DNA from 2 places in the Lacticaseibacillus paracasei subsp. paracasei genome. Region 1 is predicted to be linked to the other one. Evidence: predicted binding sites of a transcription regulator. Region 1 holds the regulator's gene; the other holds the start of a gene.
The links. Region 1 encodes HrcA, which represses chaperone genes, less so after heat shock. Its sites were predicted from a motif close to TTAGCACTCNNNNNNNNNGAGTGCTAA; they were not measured.
Positions count from the first base shown of each region.

Region 1 (3,597 bases):
CAATATGAAATTAGTAATTTTGCAAAGGACGGGTACCAGTGTGAGCATAACTTGCTTTATTGGCGCAATGACAAGTACTTTGGCTTCGGTGCTGGCGCGTTTGGGTATCTTGGTCGTGATCGCTACCACAACTATGGTCCTATTAAGCAGTATTTAACACCATTACATGCTGACCACTTGCCGGTCCTTGAACATCATTTGGTGCCACAGTCAGAACAGATCGAAGAAGAAATGTTTCTAGGCTTGCGGACGATGCAGGGGGTCAGTGAAGCGCGGTTTTATGATCGCTACCACATGACAGTTGACGCCATTTATGGTGAAACTGTGCCGGAACTGGTCAGTCAAGGTTTGGTTGTGCGCCAAGATGGCTACATTCGCCTGACCAACAAAGGCAAGTTCCTTGGCAACGAAGTTTTTCAACGTTTCTTGATTGATGAGCCGCTTGTTTAAGTGCTAAAAGAAACGGCTGTGTTGTTAAAATGCACTTGCCATAATTTTCACTAGAAACGTTCACAATCTAGCAATCGTACCTTGACTTTGCTAACCTCGCTTGGTATATTATTCATTGTATTAGCACTCATATAAAACGAGTGCTAAAGGTGAGGTGAGAAAATGTTGACGAAACGGCAATTGCTCGTCTTAAAAGAGATCATCCGGTTGTTTACTGAAAGTGGCCAGCCGGTGGGCTCAAAGACGTTAATGCAAGAGCTGCCGGTTCACGTCAGTTCTGCGACGATCCGCAACGACATGGCAGCGCTGGAAGATGCCGGTCTGATCACCAAGACCCATAGCAGTTCAGGTCGAGTTCCTTCGACACAAGGCTATCGCTACTATCTTGATCATCTTGTTGAACCCGTGCGCGTCTCTCGCCATGATTTGGCAACGATCAAGCAGGAGCTTGGCCAGCGTTACAGCAAAATGGACGAAATTGTGGCACAAAGCGCGCAGATTCTATCAAATCTGACGAGCTACACCGCCATTAGTCTCGGTCCGGAAGTCAACAATATTAAGCTCACTGGGTTCCGACTCGTACCACTAGGTAACCATCAAGTCATGGCCATTTTGGTCACGAATAATGGTAATGTCGAAAATCAGGTGTTCACCGTCCCGCCGTCCATTTCTTCCGATGAACTTGAAAAAGCCATCAGAATTGTGAATGATCAGCTGGTCGGGTTGCCATTGGTTCAGGTAGCACAGCGGCTGAGGACGGATGTCCCGTCCATGCTAATGCAGTATTTGACCAGCCCAGACGGCTTCCTTGATATTTTTGGCAATGTCTTAAAGTCAGCTGCCTCTGAACGTTTTTATGTTGGCGGGCGGTTGAACTTGATGGATTACCTTGGCGATTCGGATATTCACGAGCTGAAAAAGATCATGTCGTTGATCGATGCGGATCACGGCGATCTGACTGAGTTGCTGGGCGGCCCGATCCGCCAAACACCGGTTCAAGTGCGACTGGGTCCGGAGTTAAAACCTATTGATCTAGCGAACCTCAGCTTGATCACTGCTAGTTATGATGTTGGTGGTCACGGTACCGGTATGATCGCCCTCTTGGGACCGACGCAAATGCCGTACTCCAAGATGATCGGCTTGCTCGACGTTTTTCGCGAAGAGCTAGCTAAACGGTTGACAGACTACTATGCCAACTTTGATCAATAATCATGTTAGCAAATAGCATCAGTTGGTGTTTTTAAGCCAACTGATGCGTTTAAAGAATAGCGTGAACTGACACGTTCAGAAATCGGCGCACAAATGCAATGGTCTTTTTTGGGCATTGTGCATGTGTTCCTTATGGACAGGCTTTTACGTCAGGAAACGCGTTAAAGGAGGATACCATGGCAGAACAAAAAGCAAAGCATGCAGCAAACGCCGCAAAGAAAGCTGAAAAGTCTGCTGATACGAAAGAGACTTCGTTAAAAGAAGATATTTTACAAGAAAGTATCGCGGATCTTAACGAACAACTTTCGAACAGTAAACATGACGGCGAGCAGTTGAAGCAAGAACGCGACGACTTTGAAGATAAATACCTGCGTGCCGCTGCAGAAATTCAAAATATGAATGCTCGCTTCGAGAAAGAGCAGCAAAAGCTGTTGAAATATGATGGGCAAAAGTTGGCTAAAGCCATTTTGCCAGTTGTTGATAATCTCGAGCGGGCGCTTGCAACCGAGGCCAAAGATGACAGTGCAGTTTCCCTGAAGAAGGGTGTTCAAATGGTTTACGATCATCTGGAACGCGCTTTGAAGGAAAACGGCATCACTGCCATTGATGGTGCCGGGGACAAGTTCGATCCCAATACCCAGCAAGCCGTTCAAACGGTCGCAGCGGATGATCAACATCCAGCTGACACAGTCGCGCAGGTATTGCAAAAGGGGTATTACCTCAAGGATCGTGTGTTGCGTCCTGCTATGGTTGTCGTTGCAAAATAATTAATCTGAAAATAAAGAAGGTATAAACTATGAGTAAAGTTATTGGTATTGATTTAGGGACTACCAACTCAGCTGTTGCGGTTCTGGAAGGTAATCAGCCAAAAATTATCACCAACCCTGAAGGCAATCGGACCACGCCATCTGTTGTTGCGTTTAAAGATGGTGAAATCCAAGTCGGTGAAGTGGCCAAGCGCCAAGCGATCACTAACCCAGACACGATTGTTTCCATTAAGCGCCATATGGGTGAAGCTAACTACAAAGTCAAGGTTGGCGATAAGGAATACACTCCTCAGGAAATTTCTGCGATGATTTTGCAATACATCAAGAAGTTCTCTGAAGATTATCTTGGTGAACCAGTTAAGGACGCCGTTATTACCGTACCGGCTTACTTTAATGATAGCCAACGGCAGGCCACCAAGGATGCCGGCAAGATTGCTGGTTTGAATGTTCAGCGGATTATCAACGAACCAACCGCTTCTGCCTTGGCTTATGGCTTGGACAAAGGCGACAAGGACGAAAAGATTCTGGTTTATGACCTTGGCGGTGGGACATTTGATGTTTCCATTCTGCAATTAGGCGACGGGGTCTTTGAAGTGCTGTCGACCAATGGTGATACCCATTTGGGCGGTGATGATTTTGATAACAAGATCATCGACTGGTTAGTTGCTGAATTTAAGAAAGACAACAATATTGATTTGTCCAAGGATAAAATGGCGATGCAACGGCTGAAGGATGCCGCTGAAAAGGCTAAGAAGGATCTGTCCGGGGTTACCCAGACACAGATCAGCTTGCCATTTATCTCTGCTGGCCCTAATGGCCCGTTGCATTTGGAACGTACCTTGACGCGGGCACAGTTTGACGAAATGACCGCTGACTTGGTTGCCAAGACCAAGATCCCAGTCGAAAATGCTTTGAAGGATGCCAAGTTGACCAACGCTGACATCGACAAGGTTATTTTAAATGGTGGTTCAACTCGGACACCAGCAGTTCAGGAAGCAGTTAAACAGTGGACTGGCAAGGACCCAGACCACAGCATTAACCCAGACGAAGCGGTTGCGCTTGGTGCTGCCATTCAAGGCGGGGTCATCTCTGGTGATGTCAAGGATGTTGTGCTGTTGGATGTAACGCCGCTGTCTCTTGGGATTGAAACCATGGGCGGTGTCTTCACCAA
Region 1 covers NZ_AP012541.1:1,570,193-1,573,789, reverse strand. The annotation lists gene hemW (radical SAM family heme chaperone HemW) at 1-450, shown strand, start outside; gene hrcA (heat-inducible transcriptional repressor HrcA) at 613-1,659, shown strand; gene grpE (nucleotide exchange factor GrpE) at 1,836-2,426, shown strand; gene dnaK (molecular chaperone DnaK) at 2,456-3,597, shown strand, end outside.

Region 2 (3,597 bases), 720 kb from region 1:
CAAGGTCCTTACACGCAGGTTGCTGCGCTGGCGAACGCGTTATGACCGCGACATCGCTTTGATGTCCACGGCTGATGATCTTATTAATTAACCATCATACAACATGAAACCATCTTTATTTTACCAATGAATGCCCCTTAGTGACTAATGATTAGGCACAGAAATGTTAATTAACTTCATAAAGTGACCTTGAAAACTTGAAAAGCACACTATGTAAACAACAAAAGCACCGGCGCATAAGCCAGTGCTTTTGTTGAACGCATAGGCAGAAATTACATCATACCGCCCATGCCTGCTGCTGGGTTAGCACCAGCGGCAGCATTATTATTTGCATTTGGATCTGGCTTGTCAGCAACAACGGCTTCAGTCGTCAGCATCAAAGCAGCAACGGAAGCGGCGTTTTGCAATGCAGAACGGGTCACTTTGGTTGGGTCAATAATACCTGACTTAGCCATATCTTCCCATTCATCAGTAGCGGCATTGTAACCAACGCCTTGCTTTTCCTTCTTCAGCTGTTCAACGATGACAGAACCTTCTTTGCCGGCGTTCTCAGCAATCTGGCGAACAGGTTCCTCAAGCGCACGTAGCACGATGTTGATCCCGGTTTGAACGTCGCCTTCTTCTTTCAAAGCAGCAACTGCAGGCAAAACATCTACCAGAGCTGTACCGCCGCCAGCAACGTAACCTTCTTCAACCGCGGCACGGGTCGCATTCAAAGCATCTTCGATCCGATACTTGCGTTCCTTCAATTCAGTTTCAGTAGCGGCACCAACCTTGACAACCGCAACACCGCCAGCTAACTTAGCCAAACGCTCTTGCAACTTTTCACGGTCGAAGTCACTGGTCGTGTCATCAATTTGCTTCTTGATGATATTAACCCGTTCAGCAATGGCATCCTTAGAGCCAGCGCCATCAACAATCGTGGTGTTGTCCTTGGTAACCGTTACCTTGCCGGCACGACCCAATTGTTCAAGCTTGGTGTCTTTAAGATCCAAGCCAAGGTCAGAACTGATCACGGTACCACCAGTCAAGGTAGCGATATCTTCAAGTTGAGCCTTACGCCGATCACCAAAGCCAGGGGCCTTAACCGCAACAACATTGAAGGTACCACGAATCTTGTTCAGAACTAAGGTTGGCAATGCTTCACCAGCAACGTCGTCAGCAATGATCAACAGTGCCTTACCTTGTTGAACGATTTCTTGTAACAGCGGCAAAATGTCCTGAATATTGGAAATCTTTTTGTCGGTGATCAAGATATAAGGATCGTCAAGGTCAGCTTCCATCTTATCATTATCAGTGACCATGTACTGGCTCAGATAGCCGCGATCAAACTGCATCCCTTCAACAACAGAGAGTTCAGTGTCAATCCCTTTGCTTTCTTCAATGGTAATCACACCATCGTGGCCAACTTTTTCCATGGCGTCGGCAATCAGACTACCAACTTCTGTATTTGAGGAAGAAACGGACGCAACCTGCGCGATTTCTTTCTTACCATTAACTTTGTGGCTAATCTTGTGCAATTCGTCAACGGCAGCCTTAGTTGCTTTTTCAATCCCTGTGCGAATGCCAACAGGATTAGCACCGGCTGTAACGTTCTTCATGCCTTCGCGGATAATACTTTGTGCCAAAACCGTTGCGGTTGTGGTACCATCACCAGCAATGTCATTTGTCTTGGAAGCAACTTCGGCAACCAACTTGGCGCCCATGTTTTCGTAGTGATCTTCCAAGTCAATGGACTTCGCAATTGTGACACCGTCATTGGTAATTTCCGGTGAGCCATAGCTCTTGTCCAAAACAACGTTGCGGCCTTTTGGTCCTAAGGTTGTCTTAACTGTGTTTGCCAACTGATCAACGCCGCGCAGCATTGCAGCACGTGCGTCTTCAGAGAATTTAATTTCTTTTGCCATTGTTTTTATTCACCTCAAAATTGATCGATTATTTAGTTACGCAATTGCCATGATGTCTTTTTCATGCAATACAAGGTAGTCTTGACCTTCATACTTCACTTCAGAGCCGGCGTATTTGTCGTATAATACAGTATCGCCAACTTTGACGGCCATTGGCAAACGCTTGCCTTCTGGTGTCAAAGCGCCTTCACCTACTGCAACAACTTTGCCGGTTTGCGGCTTTTGTTTTGCGTTGTTGGCTAAAACGATGCCGCCAACTGTCTGCTCCTCTTCTTCAACGACCTCGACAATCACGCGATCTCCTAATGGTTTTAACAAGGCAATCCCTCCACATTACATTTTTTGATTTAGCACTCGTTATGTCTAAGTGCTAACTACAGAAGTAACTATAACGAGTTTTACGGTTGAATGCAACCCCAAACCGTGGAATGTTATACTTATTCCAGACATTTTTTTAAAGGAGCTCTTTATGTCACTACAAAAACATGGACTTTCCATTATTGGTGCCTATTTAGTGGCGCTGATTGGTAACTTGCTGATTTTCCAAATCTTACCCGTTGGCCGACTCAGCTTAGGTCTTGCTACTGTGATCAGTGTGCTGGCGATGATTGCCGCTGGATTCAGTGAGCGGCAGTTAGTCATTGCCAACGCCATCGAAGAACCTGGGGTTGCCGCCCCACAACAACGGGTTTTCTGGGGACTAATCGGTATCGTTGGCGTTTTGGTCGCTCAGCTTGTGGGTTCATGGCTAGAAACATTTTTATTCAAAATACCGCAAACTAGCAGCCTGATTCACCAGCAGCTGTCCAGTATGGCAACTAATCCGTGGTATTTCCTAGTGATCGGATTGGCTATTCCTGTGTTGGAAGAGCTAACCTATCGCAAAGTTCTATTCGGTAATCTTGTGAATGTCACCGGTATCTTTGGCGGTGCCTTGATCACTAGTCTCCTGTTTGCTTTAACGCAACCGGGTGGACACTGGTTAAGCGCCACATTGGTTGGACTTGTTCTTGCATATGATTATCGACACACTGGCGCAGTCAGCACGGCTATTATCGCCCGCCTTGGATCTTTGTGGGTGGTTTGGCTTTACTATCTCGCCCACACCCTATAATCGTAATCGAATATTAACCTTGACCCCTGCTTTCATCCCTTATAATAGAAATAATGATTTTGTGAAGGAGCAGTTCAAACATGGAGACACGTTCTAATCGCCGCCAACAACAACAGAAGCCGAGGCGTTTTCGCTGGGGCAAATTGATCGGCCTAATCGTTGTGGTTGGTCTGTTCACAACAGGTGCGTATGCCTTGCGGTTATACAGTCAGGCAAAATATGCCATCAATAATACATATCATGCGACCAAACATGTCAGTACCGACATTGCTAACAAGAAGCCGTTCGCCGTTTTGCTACTAGGCGTCGATACTGGTGCTGATGGTCGGATTGAAAAGGGCAACTCTGATACCATGATTGTTGCTGTCGTTAATCCTAAAACCAAGAAAACAACCATGGTCAGTATCCCGCGTGACACCGCTGCAGAGTTAATTGGCACAAAGGAATTCAACATGCAGAAGATCAATGCCGCGTACAACGTTGGCGGTTCGGACATGGCGATCAACACTGTTTCCAAGCTGGTCAATGTCCCGATTTCTTACTACCTAACAATCAACATGGGTGCGCTTGAAAAAG
Region 2 covers NZ_AP012541.1:2,286,067-2,289,663, forward strand. The annotation lists gene groL (chaperonin GroEL) at 273-1,907, opposite strand; gene groES (co-chaperone GroES) at 1,944-2,225, opposite strand; gene LBPC_RS11215 (CPBP family intramembrane glutamic endopeptidase) at 2,377-3,021, shown strand; gene LBPC_RS11220 (LCP family glycopolymer transferase) at 3,102-3,597, shown strand, end outside.
Region 2: a site for HrcA is predicted at 2,255-2,281, ahead of groES (co-chaperone GroES). Genes of this name have one in related genera too.